Regions from separate parts of the Pseudomonas atacamensis genome, predicted to be linked through region 1. Evidence: predicted binding sites of a transcription regulator. Region 1 holds the regulator's gene; each other region holds the start of a gene.
What was found. The regulator FliA, encoded in region 1, starts transcription of late flagellar genes. The targets are predictions, from matches to a motif close to CTAAAGTTTNNNNNNNNNNNGCCGNTAA.
Positions count from the first base shown of each region.

Region 2: the regulator FliA is predicted to act here: its motif matches at 3,291-3,318, upstream of JWU58_RS25615 (methyl-accepting chemotaxis protein).
Region 3: the regulator FliA is predicted to act here: its motif matches at 4,656-4,683, upstream of JWU58_RS06405 (flagellar protein MotY).
Region 4: the regulator FliA is predicted to act here: its motif matches at 4,302-4,329, upstream of JWU58_RS13820 (methyl-accepting chemotaxis protein).

Region 1 covers NZ_CP070503.1:4,349,014-4,356,771, reverse strand. Annotated here, with positions in the region: gene flhA (flagellar biosynthesis protein FlhA) at 1-1,542, shown strand, start outside; gene flhF (flagellar biosynthesis GTPase FlhF) at 1,554-2,894, shown strand; gene fleN (flagellar synthesis regulator FleN) at 3,011-3,841, shown strand; gene fliA (RNA polymerase sigma factor FliA) at 3,838-4,578, shown strand; gene JWU58_RS19835 (chemotaxis response regulator CheY) at 4,746-5,117, shown strand; gene JWU58_RS19830 (protein phosphatase CheZ) at 5,136-5,924, shown strand; gene JWU58_RS19825 (chemotaxis protein CheA) at 5,978-7,758, shown strand, end outside.
Region 2 covers NZ_CP070503.1:5,655,396-5,663,153, forward strand. Annotated here, with positions in the region: gene hutC (histidine utilization repressor) at 1-626, opposite strand, end outside; gene JWU58_RS25600 (formimidoylglutamate deiminase) at 773-2,137, shown strand; gene JWU58_RS25605 (lipocalin family protein) at 2,259-2,828, opposite strand; gene JWU58_RS25610 (hypothetical protein) at 2,858-3,112, opposite strand; gene JWU58_RS25615 (methyl-accepting chemotaxis protein) at 3,395-5,287, shown strand; gene JWU58_RS25620 (DUF924 family protein) at 5,598-6,200, opposite strand; gene JWU58_RS25625 (class 1 fructose-bisphosphatase) at 6,204-7,214, opposite strand; gene JWU58_RS25630 (DUF3999 domain-containing protein) at 7,506-7,758, opposite strand, start outside.
Region 3 covers NZ_CP070503.1:1,370,000-1,377,757, forward strand. Annotated here, with positions in the region: gene JWU58_RS06370 (molybdopterin oxidoreductase family protein) at 1-346, shown strand, start outside; gene grxD (Grx4 family monothiol glutaredoxin) at 444-785, shown strand; gene bfr (bacterioferritin) at 987-1,460, opposite strand; gene JWU58_RS06385 (bacterioferritin-associated ferredoxin) at 1,661-1,879, opposite strand; gene JWU58_RS06390 (peroxiredoxin) at 2,192-2,794, shown strand; gene rnt (ribonuclease T) at 2,869-3,546, opposite strand; gene pyrC (dihydroorotase) at 3,543-4,589, opposite strand; gene JWU58_RS06405 (flagellar protein MotY) at 4,750-5,664, shown strand; gene JWU58_RS06410 (argininosuccinate synthase) at 5,794-7,011, shown strand; gene JWU58_RS06415 (hypothetical protein) at 7,136-7,758, opposite strand, start outside.
Region 4 covers NZ_CP070503.1:3,034,427-3,042,184, reverse strand. Annotated here, with positions in the region: gene JWU58_RS13840 (adhesin) at 1-512, opposite strand, end outside; gene JWU58_RS13835 (hypothetical protein) at 514-963, opposite strand; gene JWU58_RS13830 (AAA family ATPase) at 1,295-1,819, opposite strand; gene pnuC (nicotinamide riboside transporter PnuC) at 1,816-2,379, opposite strand; gene JWU58_RS13820 (methyl-accepting chemotaxis protein) at 2,550-4,184, opposite strand; gene JWU58_RS13815 (undecaprenyl-diphosphate phosphatase) at 4,478-5,308, shown strand; gene JWU58_RS13810 (DUF1294 domain-containing protein) at 5,305-5,733, shown strand; gene JWU58_RS13805 (MmcQ/YjbR family DNA-binding protein) at 5,853-6,212, opposite strand; gene JWU58_RS13800 (LysR substrate-binding domain-containing protein) at 6,209-7,117, opposite strand; gene JWU58_RS13795 (FMN-dependent NADH-azoreductase) at 7,244-7,758, shown strand, end outside.

The DNA.
Region 1 (7,758 bases):
TCGATGGACGGTGCCAGCAAGTTCGTCCGTGGTGACGCGATCGCCGGCCTGCTGATTCTGTTCATCAACCTCATCGGCGGCATGGCTGTGGGTATCTTCCAGCACGGCATGAGCTTCGGCGATGCGGGCAAGGTTTACGCCTTGCTGACTATCGGTGACGGTTTAGTGGCGCAATTGCCATCACTGTTGTTATCTACAGCAGCGGCGATCATGGTGACCCGTGCTTCCGGCTCGGAAGACATGGGCAAGCAGATCAACCGCCAGATGTTCGCCTCGCCGAAAGCGCTGGCGGTGGCCGCTGGTTTGATGGCGGTGATGGGCTTGGTGCCAGGCATGCCGCACTTCTCCTTCCTGAGCATGGCGGCGCTGGCTGCGGGCGGCGCGTACCTGTTCTGGAAGAAGCAGAACGTCGCCAAGGTTGTGGCGCTGGAAGAGGTCAAGCGTCAGCAGGAACTGCTGCCGTCGCCGGCCCGCGCCATGGAAACCAAGGAGCTGGGCTGGGACGACGTGACGCCGATCGACATGATCGGCCTGGAAGTCGGCTATCGCCTGATCCCGTTGGTGGACCGCAATCAGGGTGGGCAATTGCTTGCGCGGATCAAGGGCGTGCGCAAGAAGCTCTCGCAGGATCTGGGCTTCCTGATGCCGACCGTGCACATCCGTGACAACCTCGATCTGGCGCCGAGCGCGTATCGCCTGACGCTGATGGGCGTAATCCTCGCCGAGGCCGAGATCTACCCGGATCGCGAACTGGCGATCAACCCGGGCCAGGTGTACGGCTCGCTCAACGGGATCAACGCCAAAGATCCGGCTTTCGGCCTGGAGGCGGTGTGGATCGAAATCAGCCAGCGCGCCCAGGCGCAATCGCTCGGCTACACCGTGGTCGACGCCAGCACCGTGGTCGCCACCCACTTGAACCAGATTCTGTACAAGCACTCCAGTGAGCTGATCGGCCACGAGGAAGTGCAGCAACTTATGCAATTGCTGGCCAAGAGCTCGCCGAAACTGGCAGAAGAGCTGGTGCCGGGCGTGGTTTCGCTGTCGCAGTTGCTCAAAGTTCTGCAAGCGCTGCTCGCTGAGCACGTGCCGGTGCGTGACATCCGCAGCATCGCCGAGGCGATCGCGAACAACGCTGCCAAGAGTCAAGATACCGCCGCGCTGGTCGCCGCTGTGCGGGTCGGCGTATCCCGTGCAATCGTCCAAAGCATTGTAGGCACTGAGTCCGAGCTGCCTGTAATCACATTGGAACCAAGGTTGGAACAGATATTGCTCAATAGTCTGCAGAAGGCAGGACAAGGCTCGGAAGAGGGCGTTCTGCTGGAGCCGAGCATGGCCGAGAAGCTGCAGCGTTCGTTGATCGAAGCGGCCCAGCGGCAGGAAATGCAAGGCCAACCGGTGATCCTGCTGGTAGCAGGCCCGATTCGCGCGATGCTCTCGCGCTTCGGCCGCCTCGCAGTGCCAGGCCTGCATGTGCTGGCCTACCAGGAAGTACCGGACAACAAGCAAGTGACCATCGTTGCGACAGTAGGGCCCAACGGCTGAGGTAGTGGTTTATGCAAGTTAAGCGTTTTTTCGCCGCCGATATGCGTCAGGCCATGAAGCTGGTTCGCGATGAGCTGGGCGCTGATGCCGCCATCATCGGTAACCGCCGCATTGCCGGCGGCGTCGAGTTGACGGCGGCTCTGGATTACAAACTGTCGGCGCTAGCGCCACGGGTTCCGAACATGGAACTCGAAGACGAGCTGCGCAAGACCCAGTCGCGCATCGTCACCGCCCAGGCCGAGCTGAGCCTGCGTGGCGAAGCCGACGGCAACACCAATCAGCAGTTGTTCGCCGGGCTGCCGTTGACCGCAGGCCTGCCGCTGACTGCTGCCGAGCCGCTGAGCGAGCCGACCTACGCCGCACCGACGCGTCCGGCCGCAGCGCCTGCGCAGGCCTCCGCGGGTGTCGATCCGCGTGCACTGGATTCGATGCGTTTTGAATTGAACAGCCTGCGCGAGCTGATGGAAGTGCAGCTCGGCACCCTGGCCTGGAATCAGTTGCAAGGCAGCCGTCCGGCCCAGGCCAATCTGTATCGCCGTCTGCAGCGCATCGGCCTGTCCGGCCCGCTGTCGCGCGATCTGTTGGCGATGATCACCGATATCGAAGAACCCCGTCAGGCCTGGCGCATGCTGCTCGCGCACCTGGCGCGGATGATTGCCGTACCGGAAGTCGAGCCGCTGGAAGAGGGCGGTGTGATTGCCATGGTCGGCCCCGCCGGCATGGGCAAGACCACCACGCTGGCCAAGCTCGCCGCGCGTTACGTGCTCAAGTACGGCGCGCAGAACGTCGCGCTGGTGAGCATGGACAGCTTCCGCATCGGCGCGCAGGAACAACTGAAAACCCTCGGGCGCATCCTCAACGTGCCGGTGACGCACGTCGATCCGGGTCAGTCGCTGGTGCAGGCATTGGATCCACTGCTACGCAAACGCGTGGTTTTGATCGATACTGCCGGCCTGCAAGCCAGTGATCCGGCGTTGCGCATGCAGCTTGAGAGCCTGGCCGGGCGTGGCATTCGCTCAAAAAATTATCTGGTCCTGGCAACCACCAGCCAGAAACAGGTTCTAACCGCCGCTTATCACAGTTACAAGCGTTGCGGGCTGGCCGGCTGCATCCTGACTAAACTGGATGAAACGGCCAGTCTCGGCGAAGTGTTGAGCCTGGCGATCAGTCATGAATTGCCGGTCGCGTATCTGACCGATGGCCCACGGATTCCGGATGATCTGCATCTGCCGCGCCGTCATCAACTGGTCAGCCGCGCCGTCAGCGTGCAAATGCAGGAAGAACCCAGCGAAGAAGCCATGGCTGACATGTTCGCTGATATCTATCACAGCCCGACCAAGCAGGTTGGCTGAGGTAATCATGAACAGTTTTTGTACCTACATCGATGGTCTGCCACGCATTGTTCCGATCAGGAACGCGCAGCCAGTAATGTGGCCTCCGTCTATGCAAGACAAGGTAAAGAAATAACATGGGCAGCATGCATCCCGTACAGGTGATCGCGGTGACCGGCGGCAAAGGTGGCGTCGGCAAGACTAACGTGTCAGTGAACTTGTCGCTGGCGCTGGCAGAGCTTGGCCGTCGGGTCATGCTGCTGGACGCCGACCTGGGCCTGGCGAACGTCGACGTTCTGCTGGGGCTGACACCCAAGCGCACACTGGCCGACGTTATCGAAGGCCGTTGCGAACTGCGCGACGTGCTGTTGCAGGGCCCGGGCGGGATTCGCATCGTGCCGGCGGCCTCCGGCACGCAGAGCATGGTGCACCTGAGCCCGGCGCAACACGCCGGCCTGATCCAGGCGTTCAGCGACATCGGCGACAATCTCGACGTGCTGGTGATCGACACCGCTGCGGGTATTGGTGACTCGGTAGTCAGTTTCGTTCGTGCCGCCCAGGAAGTGTTGCTGGTGGTCTGCGACGAGCCGACTTCGATCACCGATGCTTACGCGCTGATCAAGTTGCTCAACCGCGATTACGGCATGAACCGCTTCCGCGTGCTGGCCAACATGGCGCAGAGCCCGCAGGAAGGGCGCAACCTGTTCGCCAAGTTGACCAAGGTCACGGATCGCTTCCTTGACGTCGCCCTACAATACGTCGGCGCGGTGCCGTACGACGAAAGCGTGCGCAAAGCGGTGCAGAAGCAGCGCGCCGTCTACGAAGCCTTTCCCCGTTCCAAGTGCGCGCTGGCCTTCAAGGCCATCGCCCAGAAGGTCGACACCTGGCCGCTGCCGGCCAACCCGCGCGGGCATCTGGAATTTTTCGTCGAGCGTCTCGTGCAGCAAACCGCAGGGCCTGTGATATGACCGCCAGTGGCATGAATCTTTACAAAAAGTCGGCGCGTGACGCGCAATACGAATTGATCGAGCGTTACGCGCCACTGGTCAAGCGCATTGCCTATCACTTGCTGGCGCGCCTGCCGGCCAGCGTGCAGGTCGAAGACCTGATCCAGGCCGGGATGATCGGTTTGCTCGAAGTCTCGACCAAATACGACGCCAGCAAAGGCGCCAGTTTCGAAACGTACGCGGGCATTCGAATCCGCGGCGCGATGCTCGATGAAGTGCGCAAAGGGGATTGGGCGCCACGCTCGGTTCACCGTAATACCAGGATGGTCAGCGACGCGATTCGCTCGATTGAAGCTAAAACCGGCCGTGACGCTAAAGATCACGAGGTTGCGGCCGAACTCCAATTGAGTCTCGACGATTACTACGGGATTCTGAATGACACCTTGGGCAGTCGCCTGTTCAGTTTCGACGACCTCTTGCAGGACGGCGAACACGAAGGGCTGCACGAGGATGGCGCGAGTGCTCATATGGAGCCGTCACGCGATCTGGAAGATGAACGCTTCCAGGCGGCGCTGGCGGACGCGATTGCCAATTTGCCGGAGCGTGAGCGACTGGTGTTGGCGCTGTACTACGACGAAGAGCTGAACCTCAAGGAAATCGGTGAAGTCCTTGGCGTCAGTGAATCGCGGGTCAGCCAGTTACACAGCCAGTGCGCGGCCCGTCTGCGGGGGCGTTTGGGGGAGTGGCGAGCGCGCTGAAGGCAGTGTGGGGACACTGCGAAACGAGGCTGGTGCGGTGATGAACGGCGCCGGTCTCGATCCGTTGTGCTCCAGACAAACTTCGAGTGCTATGCCGATTGATTGAAGTGGCGCGTCCAGGTGCTGGGCGCGTTTAAGACTGCTTGGAGGTCGAATTGAACAAAGACATGAAAATCCTCATCGTTGATGACTTCTCAACGATGCGGCGGATCATCAAGAACCTGCTGCGCGATCTTGGGTTCACCAACACCGTCGAGGCCGACGATGGCGTAACCGCCATTCCGGTGCTCAACAGCGGCAGCATCGACTTTCTGGTAACAGACTGGAACATGCCGGGCATGACCGGTATCGACCTGCTGCGTCACGTGCGCGCTGATGAAAAACTCAAGCACCTCCCGGTGTTGATGGTTACTGCTGAAGCCAAGCGTGAGCAGATCATCGAGGCCGCCCAGGCCGGTGTGAACGGTTACGTGGTCAAACCTTTCACGGCTCAAGCGTTGAAAGACAAAATCGAGAAGATTTTCGAACGCATCGGCTGATGAATGCGCGGGGGAGCTATGGAGCATAACGAATCATCACAGGGCGATTTCGAATCGACCCTGAAAAAACACGCGGTCGAACTGGTCGAGAGCCTTGAAAAAGGCAGGTTCGGCGACGCGGTGCAACTGATCCATGAGCTCAATCAGACCCGTGACCGCGGCCTGTATCAGGAAGTGGGCAAGCTCACACGTGAACTGCACAGTGCGATCGTCAATTTCCAGATCGATCCGCACATGCCGCAGGCCGAGGAAGTGTCGCAAATCACCGACGCCACCGAACGCCTGGGCTATGTGGTCAAGCTGACGGAAGCCGCGGCCAACCGCACCATGGATCTGGTGGAAAGCGCCACGCCGGTGGTCAACAGTCTCGCTGATGAAGCGCAGACGTTGAGCGCCGATTGGGGCCGCTTCATGCGTCGCGAGGTCGGGGCTGAAGAGTTCCGCGAACTGGCGCGCCGGGTCGACGGTTTTCTGTCACGCAGCAGCACGGACAACCGTGCGGTGTCGAGCAACCTCAACGACATCCTGCTGGCTCAGGATTACCAGGACCTCACAGGTCAAGTGATCAAGCGTGTGACCCAACTGGTCACCGAAGTCGAAAGCAATCTGCTCAAACTCGTGCTCATGGCCAGTCAGGTCGACCGCTTTGCGGGCATCGAACATGACCGCGCCGCAATGCTTGCTGAAAAAGATCCACAAAAACATCTCTCGCAGGGTGAAGGTCCGCAGATTCATGCCGATAAACGAGAAGACGTTGTGTCCGGTCAGGACGATGTGGACGATTTGTTATCCAGCCTTGGATTCTAGAGTTTCGGAATTCGGGTTTTTTGGGTTTTTAGACCTGTAGGAGCACCCCATTAATGAGCTTCGGCGCCGATGAAGAGATCCTTCAGGATTTCCTGGTTGAGGCCGGCGAGATTCTTGAGCAACTGTCCGAACAACTGGTCGAGCTTGAAAGCCGCCCGGATGATGCAGATCTGCTCAATGCAATTTTTCGCGGTTTCCACACTGTAAAAGGGGGCGCCGGCTTCCTTCAGCTCAATGAGCTGGTGGAGTGCTGTCACATCGCCGAAAACGTGTTCGACATCCTGCGCAAGGGTGAGCGTCGCGTTGATGCAGAACTGATGGACGTGGTGCTCGAAGCACTGGACGCGGTGAACAGCATGTTCAGCGAAGTCCGTGAACGTGCACCGATCACCGCTGCCACGCCGGAACTGCTGGCCGCGCTGGCGCGTCTGGCCGAGCCGCAATCGGCGGATGAAGCCGTTGCCGCACCGGTAGAAGCGGTGGAAGAACCGGTCGCCGAAAGCGCATCGGACGACATTACCGATAACGAATTCGAACAACTGCTGGACTCGCTGAATGCCGTCAAGGCCCAGGCCCAGGCCGAGGCTCCGGCCGCTGTCGCTGCTCCCGCGCAGGTTGCCGATACGGCGGCCAGCGATGAAATCACCGACGCCGAATTTGAATCGCTGCTCGATCAACTACACGGCAAAGGCCAGTTTGCTGTAGATGCGGTCGCTCCGGCGGCACCAGCAGCGCCGGCCGCACCTGCTGCGGGCGACAGCTCGGACATCACCGACGACGAATTCGAAGCCTTGCTCGATCAGTTGCACGGCAAGGGCAACTTCGCCGTTGACGCGCTGGAATCGGCCATCGCTTCGGCCCCGGCCGCACCTGCTGCACCGGCAGCCGCTGCGGCCGGCAGTGATCTGATCAGCGATCACGAATTCGAATCGCTGCTCGACGAATTGCACGGCAAAGGCAAGTTTGACGCCAGCGCTGCGACTGCCGGCTCTGCGTCGAGCGTCGCCACGCCAGCGGCGAAAGCTCCGGCTGCCGCTGCTGCGCCGAAACCTGCGGCCAAGCCTGAGCCGAAAGTCGAGGCGCCGAAACCGGCCGCCGCTGCTGCACCGGCTCCGGCCCGTGCGCCAGCCGCTGCTCCGGCGGAAAAACCGGCCAGCGAAGCGGAAACCACCGTGCGCGTCGACACCGCGCGGCTCGACGAGATCATGAACATGGTCGGCGAGCTGGTGCTGGTGCGTAACCGTCTGGTGCGCCTGGGCCTTAACAGCGGCGACGAAGCCATGTCCAAGGCCGTGTCGAACCTCGACGTGGTCACCGCTGACCTGCAGACCGCCGTGATGAAAACGCGGATGCAGCCGATCAAGAAGGTCTTCGGGCGCTTCCCGCGTCTGGTTCGCGACCTCGCACGTCAGCTCAAGAAAGAAATCAACCTGGAACTGGTGGGTGAAGAAACCGACCTCGACAAAAACCTTGTCGAGGCTCTTGCCGACCCGCTGGTCCACTTGGTGCGCAACGCCGTCGACCACGGCATCGAGTCGCCGGAAGAACGCGAAGCATCGGGCAAGGCCCGTGGCGGTCGCGTGGTGCTGGCGGCCGAGCAGGAAGGCGACCATATCCTGCTGTCGATCTCCGACGATGGCAAAGGCATGGACCCGAACGTCCTGCGTTCGATCGCGGTGAAACGCGGTGTGATGGACAAGGACGCGGCCGATCGCCTGAGCGATACCGAGTGCTACAACCTGATCTTCGCCCCGGGTTTCTCGACCAAGACCGAGATCTCCGACGTGTCCGGCCGTGGTGTCGGCATGGACGTGGTGAAGACCAAGATTTCCCA
Region 2 (7,758 bases), 1.3 Mb from region 1:
GTTCGCCGGCGAATCAGCAGGCACGGCTCGCCCTTTTCGATCTGCAGCAGCTTGCACTCCGACGGCTCGGCAAGAATCGCTTCGACCACGTGCTCGCCCTCGGTCAGCGGCGCGACCTGGTTGAGATAGGCATAAGGCGTTTGCAGGGTGAAATCCTGCTTGAGGTATTCCGGCGCGACCAGGGCGTTGACGAAACGGTCTTCGATTTGCACCGGAATGCCGTTTTCGTAATGCACGATCAGCGAGTGGAAGACCTTCTGACCTTCGCGCATGTCCAGCGCCAGCGCGCGTTCGGAGCCGGCAGCTTCTTCTTCGAGGGTGATGACCTGGCAGGTGTGGCGATGGCCGCGCGAGGCGATTTCATCGGCGATGTTGTGCACTTCGAACAGCGCAGACTGGCTCTTCGGTTCGGCGACAAACGTACCCACGCCTTGCATGCGCACCAGCAGGCCGTCGGCGGTCATCTCGCGCAGGGCGCGGTTGATGGTCATGCGGCTGAAGCCGAGCTGGCTGACCAGTTCGCTTTCGGACGGCACGCGGTAGTGCGGCGGCCAGTTACCGCTGTCGATCTGCTGGGTGATCATCTGTTTGACGCGGGCGTACAAAGGCGCCGGACTGTCGCCCATGTTCGCGGCCAACGGAGAAACTGGAGGCGGAGTCGGCACGGTTGATCCCTGTTCATTGGATGAAAGTGACTAGCTTGCCGGAGTTTACCGGGCAGGCAAACGTCTGTATATGTATATACAAATAACACACGATGGGGTGCCGAACGATGTCCGCCTTCTTTGCCGAACGCGCACTGCTGCCTGAGGGATGGGTCAACAATGTACGTCTCGAGGTCAGCGCCGATGGCTTGTTGACCCGAATCCAGGCCGATTCCAGCGCAGACGGCGCCGAGCGGCTGCGCGGGCCGTTGCTGCCGGGAATGCCCAATCTGCACTCTCACGCCTTCCAGCGCGCCATGGCTGGATTGGCCGAAGTGGCCGGCAACCCCAACGACAGTTTCTGGACCTGGCGCGATCTGATGTACCGCCTCGTCGGAAAAATCAGCCCCGATCAGCTCGGCATCATCGCCCGTCAGCTGTACATCGAAATGCTCAAGGCCGGTTACACCTCGGTCGCCGAATTTCACTACGTGCACCATGACAGCAACGGCCAACCGTACGCCGATCCGGCGGAACTGGCGTTGCGCATCAGCCAGGCCGCCAGCGAAAGCGGTATCGGTCTGACCCTGCTGCCAGTGCTCTACAGTCATTCCGGTTTCGGCGGGCAAACGCCCAACGATGGCCAGCGTCGCTTTATCAACAGCACTGAAAACTATCTGAATCTGCAAGCGCGTTTGCAGCCATTACTGGCGCAGCAGAAGGCGCAATCGCTGGGCCTGTGTTTCCACTCGTTGCGCGCGGTAACTCCGCAGCAGATCAGCGAAGTGTTGGCGGCCAGTGACAAACAATGCCCGGTGCACATCCATATCGCCGAGCAGCAGAAAGAAGTCGACGATTGCCTGAGCTGGAGCGGTCGCCGTCCGTTGCAATGGCTCTACGAGAACGCTGAAGTCGATCAGCGCTGGTGTCTGGTCCACGCCACCCACGCCAACCCGGAAGAAGTCACGCTGATGGCCAACAGTCGCGCAATCGCCGGGCTGTGCCTGACCACTGAAGCGAATCTGGGCGACGGGATTTTCCCGGCGGTGGATTTCCTCGCACAGGGCGGGCGCATGGGTATCGGTTCCGACAGCCATGTCTCGCTCAGCGTGGTGGAGGAATTGCGCTGGCTGGAATATGGTCAGCGTCTGCGCGATCAGCGGCGCAATCGCTTGTATGGCGCGCAACAGCCGATGGTCGGTCGCACCCTGTATGACGCGGCGCTGGACGGCGGCGCGCAGGCGCTGGGTCAGCCGATCGGCGCGTTGGAAGTGGGCAAGCGCGCGGACTGGATTGTCCTGGATGGCAACGATCCGTATCTAGCGACGGCCAATGGCGACGGGATTCTGAACCGCTGGTTGTTCGCCGGCGGCGATCGCCAGGTGCGCGATGTGCTGGTCAATGGTCAGTGGGTGGTGCGCGATGGCCGGCATGCCGGCGAAGAGCACAGCGCCCGAGCCTTCACCCGGGTCCTGCGCGATCTCTTGGGCTGACCCAAAACCAAACTGTGGGAGCGAGCCTGCTCGCGAAAGCGGTGTATCAGTCCATATTCATGTCGACTGATACACCCTCTTCGCGAGCAGGCTCGCTCCCACAGTTGATTTGTATCGAGGCTTAATTGGATGTCTTGGCCATCTGCCGATCCGACGCGCGCCAGATCAGGCGTGTGGTGTCGTAACCCTGCTGACGCGCCTTGCTCAGCAATTCTTCGCGCACTACACCGTTGACGGTCGGTGTGCGTGACAGCAGCCACAGGTACTTGCGACTCGGATCGCCGACGATGGCGGTCTTGTAATCGTCGCTGACGTACAACACCCAGTACTCGCCCTTTGCCACACCCGGCACCAGGCGCGAGAACCAGTTATCGAATTCGACCCAGAGCTTGTCGGTCTTGCCCGGCACTTGTGGATAAGCCGTGCCCTTGGCTTCTTCCCACTGCCACTCCGGGGTCAGGCAACGATTGAGCACGCCGACATTACCGTCAGGCTTGAGGGTGTAATGGGCTTCGGATTGCGCGCAGTGGCGCTGGAAGTACATCGGCAAGCGTGCCAGTTCATACCAGGTGCCCTGATAACGCTTGAGATTGACGCTGTTGACGGTCTTGGGCGCCAACGGGTCGACGCCGGAAGTGGCGCAGCCAGCCAGTACCAGGCCAGCAAAAAGGATCAGCAATAACCGCTTCATTTTTTTCTCCGTGGGCGCGAAGCCCCGGTTTACTTCAGGCCTTGGCCGGAAAACATCAGCACTTTGTCACCGGCGTATTGCACGCTGATAAAGCTGTTCTTGTCGCCCCAGGTACAGCTGGACATACCGAGCGCGCCCGAGCAATCAGTGGGCTTGCCGAGAAGGGTTTCCACTTCGGACTTGGCCATGCCGGCCGAGAGCTTGGAGTAGTTTTCCTGATTGACCTTGCTGCATGCGGCCAACAGCACGCAAAACGACAGCAGGGCGATAGATCGCAGCGACATGGTGAAACTCCTGGAACGAGGGGGGATGGCATGGTGCCAACCAGAAGCTTAGAAGAGAAAAGTGTCATCTGGTTCCGTGACCGAACGCCTATTTATCAGCCCGCCCGTCCGGCTTTTGCCGGTAAATCAAAAACTTTGTGAAGCCGTCGAGCATTTCGTCGACTTTCCCTGCAAACGCCTAATCTTTGGCGCGGCGCGGTCGAAAATAAGAGCAGCGCAACGCTGCCGAATATGGCAAATTGCCGCCCTTTCCTGACCAGCCCCCTCGCGGTAGTTCATTCGATGACCAGAAACATGAAATTCAGCCACAAGATTCTGCTGGCTGCTGCCCTTGTGGTGGCCGTTGCGTTCGCCTGTTTCATCTTCTTCAACGACTATCGCCAGCGTCAGGCCTTGAGCAGCAGTACCGAAGCGACCATGCAGGAGCTGGGCAGCCTGACCACCAGCAACATCCAGACCTGGCTGGAAAGCCGCATTCAGCTGCTGCAATCGCTGTCGCAGCAAGTCGCCGTTGACGGCAACGCGCCCGCCAGCCTCAAACGCATCATTGACCTGCCCGCCTACACCGGCAATTTCCAGCTCAGCTATTTTGGCGGTGCCGACGGCGTGATGTTCTCGGTGCCGGCCGGCAACCGCGCGCCGGACTACGATCCACGGGCGCGCGGCTGGTACAAAGCCGCCAATAGCGCACAGCAGACCATCGTCACCGAACCGTACATTGCCGCTTCGTCGGGCAAGCTGGTGATCACCGTCGCCACGCCGGTGCAGCGTCAGGGCCAGATGCTCGGCGTGGCCGGGGCCGACATCGATCTGACCAGCGTCAGCGCGATCATCAACTCGCTGAACTTCGGCGGCCACGGTCACGCATTCATCGTCAGCGCCGAAGGCAAGATCCTGATTCACCCGGACAGCAAGCTGGTGCTCAAGACCCTCGCCGAGGCCTATCCGAACGGCGCGCCTCAAGTCAGCCCGGGCCTGAAAGAAGTCGAGTTCGACGGCAAGACCCAGTTGATTTCCTTCACTCGCGTCAACGGAGTGCCATCGGCTGACTGGTACGTGGCGCTGGTGCTCGATAAAGACACCGCGTTCTCGATGCTCAGCGAATTCCGCACCTCGGCGCTGATCGCCATGGTCATCGCCGTGCTGATCATCATCGGCCTGCTTGGCATGCTGATTCGCGTGCTGATGCAGCCACTGCTGACCATGGGCCGCGCGATGCATGACATCGCTGAAGGCGAAGGCGACCTGACCAAGCGTCTGGTGATTCACGGCAACGATGAATTCGGCGCGCTGGGTACGTCGTTCAACCGCTTCGTCGAACGCATTCATACGTCGATCCGCGAAGTGTCCTCGGCGACCGGCCAGGTCAACGAAGTCGCCCTGCGTGTGGTCGCTGCCTCGAACTCGTCGATGTACAACTCCGACCAGCAGGCCAGCCGCACCAACAGCGTCGCCGCCGCGATCAATCAGCTCGGCGCCGCCGCTCAGGAAATCGCCCAGAACGCCGCCCTCGCCTCGCAGCATTCCAGCGATGCGCGCAGCCTCGCGGTCGACGGCCAGCAGGTGGTGGATAAAACCATCCACGCCATGCAACAGCTGTCGGCAAAGATCAGCGATTCCTGCGGCAACATCGAAACCCTTAACAGCAACACGGTGAACATCGGTCAGATTCTCGAAGTGATCACCAGCATCTCCCAGCAGACCAACCTGCTCGCACTCAACGCCGCCATCGAAGCCGCGCGCGCCGGTGAAGCCGGACGCGGTTTCGCCGTGGTCGCCGACGAGGTGCGCAACCTCGCGCACCGCACCCAGGATTCGGCGCAGCAAGTACAGAAGATGATCGAAGAGTTGCAGGTCGGCGCACGTCAGGCAGTAACCATCATGACCGAGAGCCAGCGCGAGAGCGAAAGCAGCGTCGGCATCGCCAACCAGGCCGGCGAGCGTCTGGGCAGCGTGACCCAGCGCATCGGCGAAATCGACGGCATGAACCAGTCGGTGGCCACCGCGACCGAAGAACAGACAGCCGTGGTCGAGTCGATCAACGTTGATATCAACGAGATCAACACGCTGAATCAGGAAGGCGTGGAGAACTTGCAGGCGACATTGCGAGCCTGTTCGGACCTTGAGCAGCAGGCGGCGCGGTTGAAGCATCTGGTCGGCAGCTTCAGGATCTAAGCTGCAGCCTCAGGCCTCTTCGCGAGCAGGCTCGCTCCCAAAGGGATCTCCGGTTGTTACACAATTTGAGTGCACCACCAGATCCTGTGGGAGCGAGCCTGCTCGCGAAAGCGGCCTGCATCACGCAGAATGTCTTCAATATAAACATCGGGAATTTGCCAGATGAACAAGAAACACAACGGGGTTCATCCAGATCAAATCACATTATTGGCAATCCTTGCGCTGGGTAGCGAGGAAATCGATCGAGGAAACTATACAAACGCTGAAGACGTATTTCTTGAGCTAGATGAACTGGATCCAGCCCAGCAAACTAGAACCGTGATCCAGGTTTGGAAAGAAATACCAACTCTTCAGCCGTAGACTCCCGCCCCAACACCGCATTGCGATGCGGAAACCGGCCAAATCGGGCAATCACTTTCTGATGCCGCTCGGCATAGTCCAGGTTATCGGCAAACACCGCCCGCTCCGTCTCTGGCTGTTCAGCCACCAATTCAATAAATCTGGAAACGGCTTCGTTTTGCACCGCGAGGTTTTCGCAGTGTTCGAATACCAGATAAATGAATACCCGCTGAATCGGTTTCAACTGCCGATCGAAATCCGCTGCAATGCCTTGGGCGACGAGCTTCTGTGCGAGCAGATCACCGGAAAACGCTTTGGGGGTATCGCGATAGATCATGCGTGGCAGTTGATCGAGCAACAGCACCACCGCCAGCCAGCCTTCGGGACATTGCGTCCACTCGGTCAATTCGCCGGCAAGGGCCTGATCGACAAAGACCCCGAAACGCGTCTGCGCTTCGAGGTCTTGGCTGTTTCGCTTGCCGAACCACAACTTGCCCTTTTCGGCCGCTACTTCGCTGGCTGATTCGGCGTGTCCGAACCACCAGTCGAGCAACGGCTGCCAGGGCGCGTGCATGGCTTATTCCTTGTGGTAGGCCGTGGCGCGGGCGACTTCTTCTTTCGAACCGAGGAACACTGCAACGCGCTGGTGCAGGCCTTCCGGCTGGATGTCGAGAATACGCTGGTGACCGTCGGTGGACGCGCCGCCGGCTTGTTCGACGAGGAACGACATCGGGTTGGCTTCATACATCAGGCGCAGCTTGCCCGGTTTCGACGGCTCGCGGCTGTCGCGCGGGTACATGAACAGACCACCACGGGTCAGGATGCGGTGGACGTCGGCAACCATCGCCGCGACCCAACGCATGTTGTAGTTCTTCTTCAACGGGCCTTCTTCACCAGCCAGCAGCTCGCCGACATAGCGCTGCACCGGGGCTTCCCAGTGACGCTGGTTGGACATGTTGATGGCGAATTCCTGGGTGGTTTCCGGGATGGTGATGTCTTCGTGAGTCAGGACGAAGCTGCCCATTTCGCGGTCCAGGGTGAAGCCTTTGACGCCGTCGCCCAGGGTCAGCACCAGCATGGTCTGCGGGCCGTAGATGGCGTAACCGGCGGCCACTTGCTGGGTGCCTGGCTGCAGGAAAGCTTTTTCGTTCAGCGGCTCGTTCTGGCTCAGGTATTCGTTCGGGCAACGCAGTACCGAGAAGATCGTGCCGACCGGGGCGTTGATGTCGATGTTCGACGAGCCGTCCAGTGGGTCGAAGACCAGCAGGTATGCGCCTTTAGGGTATTTGCCCGGGATCTGGTAGGCGTTGTCCATTTCTTCGGACGCCATGCCGGCCAGGTGACCGCCCCATTCGTTGGCTTCGAGCAGGATCTCGTTAGAGATCACGTCGAGCTTCTTCTGCACTTCGCCTTGCACGTTCTCGGTGCCCATGCTGCCCAGAACACCACCCAGGGCGCCTTTGGACACGGCGTGGCTGATCTCCTTGCAGGCACGCGCTACCACTTCGATCAAAAAGCGCAGATCGGCAGGAGTGTTGTTGCTGCGGGTCTGCTCAATCAAATAGCGACTCAAGGTAACGCGGGACATGGACGGCTCCGGTGGAATGGGGGGCGGAAAACCCGCGCAGTTTACAGGGAGTCTGAAAACCTAGCGAGCGAAGACGCCGGCTAACGTGCGCCTGGGTGTATTTGCCTGTATGAGACGTGATTGTTGGTGGAGAGTTCAGGTGTCGGATTGAGCGTAGTTCGGTTCGGCATGAGCGATTGAGGATTTTCAGTGTTTGCCCGGGCGCCTTCGCGAGCAAGCTCGCTCCCACATTGGAATGCATTCCATTGTGGGAGCGAGCCCGCTCGCGAATGGCGCAAAGCGCCGCCATGCTCAGGTATTGGCTGGCGGCTTGCGCAACAGGCTGAACGCCATCGCCCCGAGAAACACCACACTGAGCAGCAACACCGCCCACAGCCCGAACTTCTTCCAATTGGTTCCGGCCACCGCAGCCGTCGTCGCCGTTGAGGTTTGCGTGGCCACTGCTTCGTCCTGCACCGTCGCCTTGCCCAGGCTCGCCAGCTTCTCTGGCTTGAAATCCGGAATCAACGTTGCCAGTGGCAGGTTCGCCGTTTTCACCGTGGCA
Region 3 (7,758 bases), 2.9 Mb from region 1:
TTCGTGGATGCACAATTTTCATCGGCTGGTGAAAGGCAAGCCACGGCATCAGTTGCTGATGCACCCGGATGACCTGGCCAGCCGTGGTCTGGCTGATGGGCAACGGGTTCGGGTGAGTTCGCGGGTCGGGCAGATCGAGGTGGAAGTGCTCGCCAGTCTCGACATGATGAAAGGCGTGGTCAGCCTGCCGCACGGCTGGGGCCATGCGCGCCCGGGCGTGCAGATGGCGATCGCCAGCGGCCAGCCGGGATCGAGCGCCAACGACCTGACCGATGAGTGCCAGCTCGACGAACTGTCGGGCAACGCGGCGTTGAACGGTGTGCCGGTGACCGTGGCGGCGGCCTGAGTGGGTCTGTCGGGGAGACCGAGCATGGCGCTCGGGATTCCGTTACAATGCGCCACCGTGCCGACCTCTGAGTCGGAAAGTTCAGCCGAGGTGCTCCATGGATATCATCGAAACGATTAAAGAGCAGATTGCCAACAACACCATTCTGCTTTACATGAAAGGCTCGCCGAATGCCCCGCAGTGCGGCTTCTCCGCAAAAGCTGCGCAAGCCGTGATGGCCTGTGGTGAAAAGTTCGCGTACGTGGACATCCTGCAGAACCCGGAAATCCGCGCCAACCTGCCAAAATACGCCAACTGGCCGACTTTCCCGCAACTGTGGGTCGGCGGTGAGCTGGTCGGCGGCAGTGACATCATGACCGAGATGGCTGCAGACGGTTCGCTGCAAAGCACCATCAAGGCGGCTGTGGAAGCGGCAGCGGCGAACAAGTCCGAAGCCTGATTCTACTTTCATATAGTTTCGCCCGACGACGCGTCTCCTGTAGGAGCTGTCGAGTGAAACGAGGCTGCGATCTTTTGATCTTCGGCCAACAAAAAGCCCCGCACCTCGAAAGAGGGCGGGGCTTTTTGTTGGTTATACGAGTTGACTGAGTATCAAGGCTGAAATCGATAAAGATCGCAGCCTCGTTTCACTCGACAGCTCCTACTCTTCGCCCATCTGCGACTGCAGATAGTTTTCCAGGCCGATCTTGTCGATCAGGCCGAGCTGGGTTTCCAGCCAGTCGATGTGTTCTTCTTCCGACTCGAGAATGTCTTCGAGCAGTTCACGGCTGCCGAAGTCGCCAACGGTTTCGCAATGGGCGATGGCGGCTTTCAGATCGGCGTGGCCGGTCTTTTCGATGCGCAGGTCGCATTCGAGCATCTCGCGGGTGTGCTCGCCGATGTGCAGCTTACCCAAGTCCTGAACGTTCGGCAGGCCTTCAAGGAACAGGATGCGCTTGATCAGCTTGTCCGCGTGTTTCATCTCGTCGATGGATTCGTGGTATTCGTGCTTGCCGAGCTTATTCAGACCCCAATCTTCATACATGCGCGCATGCAGGAAGTACTGATTGATCGCGACCAGCTCATTGGCGAGGATCTTGTTGAGATGCTGGATGACTGTAATGTCGCCTTTCATGATCGGAGTCCTGCCCTGTATTAACCGTATATAAGGCGGAGTTTGAGCTTGGCAGTTATAAGTGTCAAACCTAAGTTATTGAATAATAAATGAAAATTAATCGGAATAAGAATGTTTGTGTTCCGCGTCTGGACGCTAAGCAATTGATTTTCAGGCATAAAAAAACCGGACATCTAGTCCGGTTCTTTGAAATGGGGCATTTACGCAGCAGTAAATTCTACCGGGTAAGGGATCGCGGCCTGGGCGGTTTGCAGCTTGGTCAGGGTTTCGCGCACCACTTCCTTGGCAAGGCAGGCGCATTTGCCACACTGGCTGGCGACGCCGGTGGCCTGGCGAACTTCTTTGTAGCTGCAGCAACCTTCATAGATCGCTTCGCGGATCTGTCCGTCGGTGACGCCAGTGCAGAGGCAAACATACATAAGTAAGAACCGTCGCTGGTTGTGACTCAATTGCGATGGATCTTAATGTTAACGAGAATGATTGTCAAAGTGCTTTCGGAACGCTTCGCAGCCAATTTCCCGGCGACTGACGAACGGTATTTTCCAAATGCGCGTCTGACCCCATGAATACGCAGTGGATAACCGAACAGGGAAAATCCGTTACGGACAGGCCAAACACGCAGTGTATGATGGTCGTCCCTTGCGAAGAGGGTTCGTGTCACAGGGCTGTCGCCTGAGGGGGACAGGCTGGCCCGGACCCTGAACTTCAAGTTTCTACACCAGGAGATATCAATGAGCGTACTCGTAGGCAAACAAGCCCCAGACTTCACCGTCCCGGCCGTACTCGGCAATGGCGAGATCGTTGACAGCTTCACCCTGTCCTCGGCCATCAAAGGCAAATACGGCCTGGTGTTCTTCTACCCGCTGGACTTCACCTTCGTCTGCCCGTCCGAGCTGATCGCTTTGGACAACCGCATGGCTGACTTCAAGGCGCGCAACGTTGAAGTGATCGCTGTGTCGATCGACTCGCACTTCACTCACAACGCCTGGCGCAACACTCCAGTGAACAATGGCGGCATCGGTCAGGTGAAATACACCATGGCTGCCGACATGAAGCACGACATCGCCAAGGCATACGACGTTGAATCCGAAGGCGGCGTGGCTTTCCGTGGCGCGTTCCTGATCGACGACAAAGGCGTGGTTCGCTCGCAGATCATCAACGACCTGCCGCTGGGCCGTAACATGGAAGAGCTGATCCGTCTGGTCGACGCGCTGCAATTCCACGAAGAGCACGGCGAAGTCTGCCCGGCCAACTGGAAGAAAGGCGACAAAGGCATGAACGCTTCGCCGGAAGGCGTTGCGGCTTACCTGACCGAGAACGCTGCGGCCCTGTAAGGCGCAACGTCGAGGTACAAAAAAACCGGCCCACGTGGCCGGTTTTTTCATGCGCGGGATTTGCTCGCCGACGATCAGTCGTCGAAGTCTTCCCAGCCGCCCATCTGCTTCCAGCGATTGACGATGCCGCAGAACAGCTCAGCGGTCTTTTCGGTGTCGTAACGCGCCGAGTGCGCTTCACGACCGTCGAAATCGATGCCGGCCGCCTGACAGGCTTTCGCCAGCACGGTCTGACCATACGCCAGACCCGCCAGGGTCGCGGTGTCGAAACTGGAGAACGGGTGGAACGGGTTGCGCTTCATGTCCAGGCGCGCAACTGCGGCGTTGAGGAAGCCCAGGTCGAAACTGCTGTTGTGCCCGACCAGAATTGCCCGCTTGCAGCCGTTGGCTTTCAACGCCTTGCGGATCCCACGGAAGATGTCGGTCAGCGCGGTTTCTTCGCTGACGGCCATGCGCAGCGGATGATCGAGCTTGATCCCGGTGAACTCCAGCGCTGCCGCTTCAACGTTGGCGCCTTCGAATGGCTCGACGCGGAAGAAGTAGGTGTGATCCGGGTAGACGAAACCCTTTTCATCCATGGCGATGGTGGTCGCGGCAATCTCCAGCAAGGCATCGGTGGCTGCGTTGAAGCCACCGGTTTCTACGTCGACGACAACCGGCAGGTAGCCGCGAAAACGCGCTGCCATCGGATGACGGGAACCGCCGCCGCCACCTTGACCGTCCAGTTCATCGTCGAAATTGTCTTCACTCACGCGTGTTCCTCCAGCAGGCGCCAGCGCAGTTTTTCACCGGCGCGCAGCGGGATAACGGTCAGCTCGCCAAATGGCAGACTGGTCGGGGCGGTCCATTCTTCACGGACCAGGGTGATGCGATCGGTATTTGCCGGCAGGCCGTAGAAACGCGGGCCGTTGAGGCTGGCGAAGGCTTCGAGCTTGTCCAGCGCGTTACGCTGTTCGAACGCTTCGGCATACATCTCGATGGCGGCGTAAGCGGTGTAGCAACCGGCGCAACCGCAGGCGGCTTCCTTGGCGTGCTGGGCGTGGGGCGCCGAGTCGGTGCCGAGGAAGAACTTGGCGCTGCCGCTGGTGGCGGCGTCGAGCAAGGCTTCCTGATGGGTGTTGCGCTTGAGAATCGGCAAGCAGTAGAAGTGCGGCCGAATCCCGCCGACCAGCATGTGGTTGCGGTTGTACAGCAGGTGATGCGCGGTGATGGTCGCGCCAACGTTGGCCGAAGCCTCGTTGACGAACTGCACGGCGTCGCCGGTGGTGATGTGTTCGAACACCACTTTCAGCGTCGGGAAACGCTCGACCACGCGGCGCATGTGCTCGTCGATGAAAATCTTTTCGCGGTCGAATACATCGACGTCGCCACGGGTGACCTCACCGTGGATCAACAGCGGCATGCCGACTTCGGCCATGGCTTCCAGCGCCGGGAAGATCTTGTCGATGCTGGTCACGCCGGAATCGGAGTTGGTGGTCGCGCCGGCCGGGTACAGCTTGGCGGCGTAGACGAAACCGCTGGCCTTGGCCTGACGAATTTCTTCCGGTTGGGTGCGGTCGGTGAGGTACAGCACCATCAACGGCTCGAACTGACTGCCGGCCGGGCGGGCAGCGAGAATGCGCTGACGATAGCCGTCGGCTTCAGCGGCGTTGCGCACCGGCGGTACCAGGTTCGGCATGATGATCGCGCGCCCGAAGGTGCGGGCCACATCGGCAACGGTATTGGTCAACACGGCACCATCGCGAAGATGAATGTGCCAGTCGTCGGGACGCAGCAGGGTCAGGCGGTCGGACATGAGGGGATTCCAGGCGGGTCAAACTGAGGCGAATGCTACCGGAAAAGACTCTTGCAGGCACCCGCTATCAAGTTTTGCCACGAGCGTCCGATATCCCGGAGGTATGCCGTAAACATTGTGTGAATCGGTGTTTGTGTTTCACAAGCCAATGGAGCCTCCCGTGCGCCAGCGTTATTTAGCCCTGCTCAGTGTGTTTGCCAGCCTTCCCGCGATGGCGCTGACTTACCAGACCCGTCTGGAGAACATTGAGTGGACGGTCGCCGGCGACCAGTTCGAATGCCGCCTGACCCAGCCGATTACCGATTTCGGCTCGGGCGAGTTCGTGCGCAAGGCCGGTGAACAGGCGATCTTTCGCCTGAATGCCTACAACGCCATGCTTGGCGGCGGTTCGGCGACTTTGCTCGCTGCCGCTGCACCTTGGCAGCCAGGGCGTGGCGACATCAATCTGGGCTCTGTGCGTCTGGGCAGCGGCAATGTGTTGTTCAACAGCTCGCAATCCCAGGCCGGGGGATTGATCAGCGGTCTGCTGGACGGTCGCAGCCCGGTGGTACGTCGTGCGTCTGGCGATGGCCGCGTCTCCGAAGTGCGTTTGTTGCCGGTGAAATTCAGCAAGGCGTTCAACGACTATCAAGGCTGTGTGGCGAAATTGCTGCCGCAGAATTTCGACCAGATCAAGCAGTCGCAGATCGGCTTCCCCGGCGAAGGCGTTGAGCTGGACCCGGCTGCCAAGGCCAAGCTGCAAGTGATGCTCGAATACATGAAGGCCGACCCGACGGTGAACCACATTGACCTCGACGGCCATTCCGACAACAGCGGCAATCGTCTGACCAACCGCGAATTGTCGCGCCGCCGCGCGCTGGCGGTGGTGGATTTCTTCAAGGCCAACGGCATTCAGGAATCGCAGATCACCGTGCGTTTCCACGGCGAGCAGTATCCGATCGTGCCCAACACCAGCAAGGCCAATCGTGCGAAGAACCGTCGGGTCAACGTGAAATTGTCGCGCGTCGCACCGACTACCGCCCCGGCTCCGGCGCCGCAAGCGGGTACGCCAGCCACCGCCGCAACGACTTCCTGACTCGCCGGTCATCGTCGCGCTCTCGACAGATTCTGTCGCTTTGTCGTCTTAAGCTGTCGCGCCTCTGTAAATTATCGCGTTTGAGCGGTAGACTCCCCCGCTTTCCGTAGAACCCCGTGGAGTGATGGCATGGCGGACGTAAACAAGGTCGTTCTGGCGTATTCCGGCGGCCTGGACACTTCGGTGATCCTCAAGTGGCTGCAGGATACTTATAACTGTGAAGTGGTGACCTTCACCGCTGATCTCGGTCAAGGCGAAGAGGTCGAGCCGGCCCGCGCCAAGGCTCAGGCCATGGGCGTCAAAGAAATCTACATCGATGACCTGCGCGAAGAATTCGTGCGTGATTTCGTGTTCCCGATGTTCCGCGCCAACACCGTTTACGAAGGCGAGTACCTGCTGGGTACTTCCATCGCCCGTCCGCTGATCGCCAAGCGCCTGATCGAAATTGCCAACGAAACCGGCGCCGACGCCATTTCCCATGGCGCCACCGGCAAGGGCAACGACCAGGTGCGTTTCGAACTGGGCGCCTACGCGCTCAAGCCAGGCGTAAAAGTTATTGCCCCTTGGCGCGAGTGGGACCTGCTGTCCCGCGAGAAGCTGATGGACTACGCCGAGAAGCACGCGATCCCGATCGAACGCCATGGCAAGAAAAAATCTCCATACTCGATGGACGCCAACCTGCTGCACATCTCTTATGAAGGCGGCGTGCTGGAAGACACCTGGACCGAGCACGAAGAAGACATGTGGCGCTGGACCGTCTCCCCGGAGAAGGCTCCCGACACCCCGCAGTACCTGGAACTGACCTACCGCAACGGCGACATCGTCGCGCTGGACGGCGTCGAAATGACCCCGGCCACCGTACTGGCGACGCTGAACAAGATCGGCGGCGAGCACGGCATCGGTCGTCTCGACATCGTCGAAAACCGTTATGTCGGCATGAAGTCCCGTGGCTGCTACGAAACCCCGGGCGGCACCATCATGCTGCGCGCTCACCGCGCCATCGAATCGATCACTCTGGACCGCGAAGTCGCTCACCTCAAAGACGAGCTGATGCCCAAGTACGCCAGCCTGATCTACACCGGTTACTGGTGGAGCCCTGAGCGTCTGATGCTGCAACAGATGATCGATGCTTCGCAGGTCAACGTGAACGGCGTAGTGCGCCTGAAGCTGTACAAGGGCAACGTCATCGTCACCGGTCGCAAGTCCGATGATTCGCTGTTCGACGCCAACATCGCCACCTTCGAAGAAGACGGCGGCGCTTACAATCAGGCCGATGCGGCGGGCTTCATCAAGCTCAACGCGCTGCGCATGCGCATTGCTGCCAACAAGGGCCGCAAGTTGTTCTGAGTGGCTCAGACCCACGCGCAATAAAAAAGGCGGCCAGTTCAGGGCCGCCTTTTTTTTCGGAATTTTCATCGGGTTCATCAAGCCGTTTCTCTTGTCTGCCCGCTTGCGGGATGTGCCACGCCTGTCAGCTGGTTCGCCCCAGCAGGCTAACTGTCTGTGTGCACAGGTTGTAAACGACACACAGTGTTGCACCTGAGCTTTTCTTCGCCTGTTTGATCTGTTGCAGCGAAGTATGCGCCAGAGAGTCCGAAACATGATTCGTTAGAAAAACCAGCACTCGCGGATTTTTTTTACCGGCGCTCCGAAGAGTGTCGAGAATCGCATCGAACTCCCTGGACGCATCAACGTCCCGGGCGTCGATGATGTTCAGTTCGCTTATCAGCGGTGACAGTTTGATCGTCTGCACCACGGGGTTCGCTTGGCCATCAATATCGGTTGGTGGGTCAGGCGCGTTGTGAATCCTGCATGGACGCTGGAATCCGCCGCTCCCAGTGTTGCTGGACACCACGCAGCTGGTTATCTCGAAAGCGCACGATCCATCGGTTTTTCGCAACGGTACTTTTCGTTCGCTGTCGCGTTCCGAATGTTCAGCCGCCTTCAGGAAATTTTTGTCCTTGCCGAAATCCGAGGGCGAGTAGAGCGAGCGGTGGTTGAAGTTGAGCGTGATAAAAAAAAGAAATAACAAGTAAAACGGAAAGCTGATCAGAAACCAGACATAAATCTCCCGGTCCTTGTTGTCGAGAAATG
Region 4 (7,758 bases), 1.3 Mb from region 1:
TTCACCTGGATTACCCCACGGCTGCCGGTGAAGGCCTGATCACTGGTCGTGACCTGGCGACTGCCGATTGCGATACCAGTTGCTCCTGAGCTCGGTAAAAACGCCACGTTCTGTTGCGAAAGGGCGCTGTCGTCAACGCTCTGCGGGCCGGCACTGATGCTGACGCGCGTAACGTTGGCCATTTGATTGTTGGCACCGGCGCCCTGGTTCACACCGAGGATGCCGTTGCCATTGCTGAAAGAGTTGCCGCCAATGTTGGCGCTCGCGTCGATGGCGCGGCTGGCGGGCGTGTCGATGGTCTGCCTGACGTTGGTGGTGGCATGGGCTTCGGTGCCGATGGCAATCGCCTTGGTGTTGGCTTGTTGCATCTGGTCACCGGCGGCCTGGTTGACGTTGAAGTTGCCGCGATACTGAGCGCCGGAATCCTGAATATTTGCTTTGTTGACCGAAGCCGAATCGGCCATGGCGCTGGTGCAGCCGAGCAGGGCGAGAAGCAGCAGGGTGCGATTCATGTCATTGGCCTCCGGCCATGCGAGTCAGAGGCGCCAGCCCGGTGCTCATCGCCCGGTTGACCGTGTTGGAGATCGACGCCCCGGAGCCGCCGCCGCTACCCGTGCGCATACCGGGCAGGCCGTTCTGGTTGGTCAGGGTGTTCATGCCGGGCAGGTTGGAACTGGGCGTGGTCATGTTGCCGCGAATCGATGAGCCGCTGGCAACGCTGGCGAAATCACCGTCAGTCAGTTCGGTACTGCTGAGGGTCTGGTTGATCCGCGCCGAAGGGTTGGCGTTGACCGTGGTTGGATAGGGATCTTTGCCGCCGTTGCGCCCGATCGGGATTGGCTGAACGTCGCGGTTGAGGACGATCACTCCATTGCCTTCGGCCTGGGCGCTGACACTGATCAATGCGCTGGCGGCTGATCCGATCAGCAGGAGGCAGGTCAGGCTTTTATTGAAATTCCCCACGGCTGCAATTCCTTCTTCAGTGGGCTGGGTTATTCAGCGTTGTGAAGGAGAGAGCGAAAGCTGTGCCGGTTTTGAATTGTCGCGTTATTTCAATGGGTTAGGTGTTTTTGAGAATCGCTCAGCGCGGGCACTGTTTCAGCGCTGAGACACATGCAGGGGCGCTTGAACGATGCTTGACGTTGGAAAGCTCTGGAACAAGGGTTTGCGCCGATGTGTTTCATCGGCGTAACAGGTGACCTGACGGAGTGATGAACAGCGTTTGGACGGGGGCTTTGCGCGGTTAGGAGTGTTTCAAAAACGGACAGATCAGCCCGATGCCCGGCGTGGTGGGTTATTCGGACAGCAAAAGCTCCACCGCTGCAAAGGCTTGCGCTTGGCGTTCGGCCCAATTGCCCTCGATAACTTGCAATGACTGTTGATGCTCAATCAACCAGGCGCGCGTGGCTTCGAAAAATGCCATGCGATCCGCAAGATCCGGTTGGCAGCGTTGACCGTCTTCGGCCCAGTCGACCTGTTGCGGCGATAGCAGCAGGTGCAGGTCGTAATGGCGCGTGAGCAATTCGCTTTGCAGCCAGTCCGGATAATCGCCGAACAGGGTCTGGCTCCAGAGGATGTTGCTGAGCAGGTGGGTGTCGAGAATCAGCAGTTCGGGTTGTTTCGCCCGTGCCTGATCTTCCCATTGCAACTGGCCCCGGGCGATATCAGGGATATCCGCGAGGCAAGTGTCGCGTGGGTTGTCTTCGATGAACCGACGAACATATTCATCAACGCGCACGCCGCCGAAACGCTGCTCCAGACCTGCCGCCAGCCAGCTCTTGCCGGTGGATTCCGGGCCGGTGAGAACAACGACTTTCATGTGCGCAACGCCGGATCGGCACGCCATTCCCGCCAGCCTTGCACCGCGAGCAAGGTAAACAGCGCGTACAGGGCGGCAGTCAGATAGAGGCCTTTATAGATGAACAGGCCGACAAAGATCACATCGAGGACGAACCACAACGCCCAGCATTGCAGGCGTTTCTGCGCCATCCACAGTTGCGCGACCAGACTGAAACCGGTGAGCGCGGCATCGAGCCACGGCTGTGCGGCGTCGGTCCAGTGCGCCATCGCCGCGCCCAGCGACAGGCTGCCGATCGCTCCAATGCCAAGGCCGAGCAGAATCGAGCGTGCATCGAGGCGGGTAACTTGGCGACCGTCATGCATCGTCCCGGCGCGGGTCCATTGCCACCAGCCGTAGATCTGCAGTGCGGCGTAGATCACTTGCAGCAACATGTCCGAATACAGCTTCACCTCAAAGAAGATCCAGCTGTAGAGCAACACCATGACCAGCCCGATCGGCCAGCACCACGGATTCTGCTTGACCGTCAGCCACACGGCGATGACACCGAGGGCAGCGGCAAACAGTTCAAGCCCGGACATGGCGGATCCTTGGGGGAGTTGAGAAGGGGGCGGATTGTACTGCATTCGCCCAGACACAGAAGTACCCTGTGGGAGCGAGCCTGCTCGCGAAAGGGCCTGTCCAGTCGACATCTTCTTCCAATGACTGGCCCGACGCCTTCGCGAGCAGGCTCGCTCCCACAGGTTATGGTTCAGACCCGGAACTGGCGCAGCAACCCGTTGAGCTGTTCGCTCAGTTGCCCAAGCCGCAGGCTGGCTGCACTCGACTGTTCAGCCGCCAACGCGGTGCTATGGGAAAGCCCGGCCGCCTGGGTCACGTTCTGGTTGATGTCCTCAACCACCTGCGCCTGTTGCAAGGTAGCGCTGGCAATCGACGCATTCAGGTCGTTGAGATTACGCAACGCCTGGCCAATGGCATTAAGGCTCGCCCCGGCCAGTCCCGCCTGTTCGATGGTCAATTGCGAGGCCTTGCTGCTGTCGCCGATCACCTTCACCGCAGCCTCCGAGTGATTCTGCAAACGCTCGATCATCGACTGAATTTCAGCGGTCGATTTCTGCGTACGCTGAGCCAGCAAGCGCACCTCATCGGCGACCACGGCAAACCCGCGACCCTGTTCACCCGCGCGCGCCGCTTCAATCGCCGCGTTCAAGGCCAACAGGTTGGTCTGTTCGGCAATCGAACGAATCACCTCCAGCACGCTGCCAATCTGCGTACTCTCCGCCGCCAGGGTGCGGATCACTTCCACCGCCTGATCGATCGTGCCGGAGAGCTTGTCGATCTGTTGCAGGCTGCCGTCAATGTTGATCTGGCCCTGTTGCGCCTGCGCTTCGGCATCACGCATTTCGGCGGCGGCGTGTTCGGCGTTTTTCGCCACGTCCTGCACGCCGTAGGTGACTTCGTTGATCGCGGTGGCCACCAGTTCCATCTGCTGCGACTGCTGTTGACTGCGCTGCTGCGCCTGCGAGGCATCGTTGCCCAGCTCGCTGGAAGACTGGCCCAAAGCGCTGGCCGACACCTGCAGGTCACCAATCACTCGGCGCAACTTGGCCGTGAACGCATTGAAGTGATGGGCCAGTTCAGTGACCTCGTCCTTGCCGTGGGTATCAAGGCTGCGGGTCAGGTCGCTTTCGCCGCTGGCGATGTTGGCCATCGCATTCACGGTTTCCTGCAACGGACGGACAATGCTGCGTGCGATCAGGATCACCAGCAGCGCCATGATCAGCGCAATCGCCAGGCCGATCGCCGACGCCTTGATCATTTGTCCTTGGAATTCTGCCTGCACATCGTCGACGTAAACGCCGGAACCAATCACCCAGCCCCACGGCTCAAACAGCTTCACATACGAGGTCTTGGCAACGGGATCAGTCGCCCCCGGTTTCGGCCAGCGATAATTGACCATGCCCGCGCCTTTGGCCTTGGCGATGGCGACCATCTCGTTGAACACCGCAAAGCCGTCCGGGTCGCGGATCGCCGAAAGATTCTGGCCTTCGAGCTTGGGATTGGTCGGGTGCATGACCATCACGGGCGTGAGGTCGTTGATCCAGAAGTAGTCGCTCTGGTCGTAGCGCAGGCCACGGATCGCGGTCAGCGCCTGCTTTTGCGCGGCATCCCTGGTCAGGGTGCCGGCGGTTTCCAGGCCGTGGTAATAAGTCAGCAGGCCACTGGCGGTCTGCACCACGTGCTGGGTTTTCTGCGCCTTGGCGTGGTAGAGGTCGTCGTGGATCTGCTTGAGCATCAGCACGCCCAAGGTCAGCAACATGACCACCGCCACGATCAAGATGAGCCACAAGCGTCGGCTGATCGACACACTGCGCAAGCTGTTCATAACGCTGTCACTCCGGATTCTTGTTCTTGTAATAAACGATCGCCAGCATCCAGCCACAGCTGAGTGCCCGGGACTACCATCCAACGCGCAGAGCGCTTTTGAGGCTTGTCTGTTAGGATTTCGGCCCCGCGCGCGAAAACCTGAATCCGGTTTTGATATTTCACGGAATTTTTACCGTTTCGTGTGGATCCTGTGCGCGCGCAATCGCTACAGCTTTTACCGGCTACGCTGGACGCAGTGAACGAAAAAATACTATCGGGGCATGCCCGCGCGCATCGCTCTCTGGGGGATTGATGGATCTTTGGACCGCCTTGCAGGCACTGATTCTAGGAGTTGTAGAAGGGCTGACGGAGTTTTTGCCCATTTCGAGTACCGGACACCAGATCATCGTCGCCGACTTGCTGAACTTCGGCGGCGAACGTGCCATGGCGTTCAACATCATCATCCAGCTCGGCGCGATTCTCGCGGTGGTCTGGGAATTTCGCCGCAAGATCCTCGACGTGGTGATCGGCCTGCCGACCCAGCCGAGCGCCCGGCGTTTCACCGCCAACCTGCTGATCGCCTTTTTGCCCGCCGTGGTACTGGGGGTGATCTTTGCCGATCTGATTCACGAATACCTGTTCAACCCGATCACCGTGGCGGCGGCGCTGGTCATCGGCGGCATCATCATGCTGTGGGCCGAACAGCGCCAACATGAAGTGCATGCCGAAACCGTCGACGAAATCCGCTGGACCGACGCGCTGAAAATCGGCTTCGCGCAATGCCTGGCGATGATTCCGGGCACCTCGCGTTCCGGCTCGACGATCATTGGCGGCTTGCTGTTCGGTCTGTCACGCAAGACCGCCACCGAGTTCTCGTTTTTCCTCGCCATGCCAACCATGGTCGGTGCGGCAGTGTATTCGGGGTACAAATACCGCGACCTGTTCGTGCCGGCTGATTTCCCGGTGTTCGCCATTGGTTTTGTCACCGCGTTCATCTTCGCCATGATCGCTGTGCGCGGCCTGCTCAAGTTCATCGGCAGCCACAGCTATGCAGCCTTTGCCTGGTACAGGATTGCGTTCGGCCTGTTCATTCTGGCGACCTGGCAGTTCGGCTGGGTGGACTGGTCGGCGGCCAAGGCATGAAAGATTCCCGCACGCGCCGCCCTGAGGGACGATCTTCAAGCGGGCGCGTTCAGCATCTGAAATTGAAGCTTGCGGTGTTGCTGATCATCTGCGCGCTGCCGCTGTTCGGCTCGCTGTCGATGTGGCTCAGCGGCATGTCGCGGGTGCCGTTGGCGGCGTACGGGATTGTCAGTGTGCTGGCGTTCTTTCTGTACTGGGCCGACAAACGCAAAGCCCGCGCCGACGCTTGGCGCACGCCGGAAAACATCCTGCATGCGGTTGAACTGGCGGGTGGCTGGCCGGGTGCTTTGATCGCGCAGCAGGTATTCCGGCACAAGACGCGCAAGGTGTGGTTTCAGATTCTGTTCTGGGCGATCGTGCTGTTGCATCAGGTGTTCTGGATTGACCAGATTTTCCTCGGATCGAACTTGCTGTCGCTGATTTAACGTCCACCGAAAATCCCCTGTGGGAGCGAGCCTGCTCGCGAAAGCAATCTCATCCTCGCTGATGAGTCGCCTGACAAACCGCCTTCGCGAGCAGGCTCGCTCCCACAGGATTTGCGTGCTTACAAAAGCAGGCCGATTTGAGTCTTCTTGGGCAACTTGCTCACTACCAGTTGATGGGATCGCTGCAACAAACCCTGCAATTCCTCGGCACCCAGTGGGTAGGGCGGGTGCATGATGATCCACTGCGCCCGTGCCAGATACGGCGCTGGATGAATCCCCGGGCGGTCGCAATGGCCGAGAAACAGGTCCTTGTCGACCTTGAACGCCAGCGAATCCCCACGTAATCCCTGCAAGGCAAACATCTTGTTGCCGGCAATCGAGAACACCCGCACGCCGCCCCATTTGTAATCTTCCCGCGCGCCGGGCAGGGCCAGACAAAACTCGGCAACCTCGGCTTCGCTCATTCTTCCTTGTTTCATAGAAATCTGTCCCCGCAGGCATTGAACGATTCGACCAGGTGATCAATCCATGCGCGCACCGCTGGCATTACCCCGCGCCGGTGTGGATAGACCGCTTGCAGCCAGCCGCCAGGCAATGACCATTCCGGTAGCACTTGCACCAGTGTGCCGTTACGCAATTCGGTTTCGCAGAACATCATCGGCAGCACGGTAAAGCCCTGACCGGCCAGGACGCAGGCCTTGCGCACCACGAAGTCATCAATGCCCAGCCGCGCTTCCATGCTCAGATCGACGCTCTTACCTTGTTGATCCAGCAGGCGCACATGCACCATGCGATCGGCTTCCAGCGCGCCGAGCACCGGCAGGGTTTTCAGGTCCTGCGGATGATTGATGGTCTTGCCTTGCATGAACGCCGGGCTGGCGATCACCACCGCCTGGGCCTGACGCAAGCGGCGGGTGACCAGCAACGGGTCTTCATCTCCGTGATCGCGCACACGCAAAGCGACATCGATGCCTTCGGTGACCAGATCGACCCGGCGATTGAGCAGCACGACCTCCAGCTGCACCTGCGGAAACTTGCCGAGAAAGTCGCTGATCACCGTCGGCAGCATTTCATGGGCAAGCCCGGTCGGGCACGACACCCGCAAGCGCCCGCGCGGTTCGCTGGACATGCTCGCCACCGCTTCGTCAGCCATTTCCGCTTCCAGCAACATCGCCTGACAGTGGCGCAAATACCGTTCGCCAACGGCAGTGAGATTGAGTTGGCGAGTGGTGCGTTGCAGCAGACGCGCGCCGAGGCGCTCTTCCAGTTCGGCAATTCTTCTTGAAAGCCGTGACTTGGGAATACCGAGCAGGCGCCCGGCGGCAGCGAATCCGCCGGCTTCGACCACTTTGGCGAAATAGTAGAGATCGTTAAGGTCCTGCATGCGCTTTCCCAGTCGTTCTATCAATGGGACGAACTATCGCATTGTCGGCGACTAATCAGCTATTGGTTTGTTGCGTAGGATTGTCTCCATTCCGTCGCCGCCGGCGATTCTTTCAGGAGAACCCACATGAAACTGTTGCACATCGATTCGAGCATTCTCGGCGACAACTCGGCTTCCCGTCAGTTGAGCCGTCAAGTCGTCGACGCCTGGCAAGCCGCCGAGCCGAGCGCCGTAGTCACCTACCGCGACCTGGCCGCCGACGCGATCAGCCACTTCTCGTCGACCACACTGGTTGCCGCCGGCACCACCGCCGAACTGCGCGACGCTGCGCAACAGCACGAAGCCGAGCTGAGCGCTTCGACCCTGGCCGAATTCATCGCTGCCGACGCCGTGGTGATTGCCGCGCCGATGTACAACTTCACCGTTCCAACCCAACTGAAAGCGTGGATCGACCGCGTCGCCGTCGCTGGCCAGACGTTCCGCTACACCGAAGCCGGCCCTGAAGGTCTGTGCGGCGGCAAGAAAGTGGTGATCGTGTCGACTTCCGGTGGCATCCACGCCGGTCAGGCCAGCGGCATCGCTCACGAAGAGTATCTGAAGCTGGTACTGGGCTTCCTCGGCATCACCGATATCGAAATCGT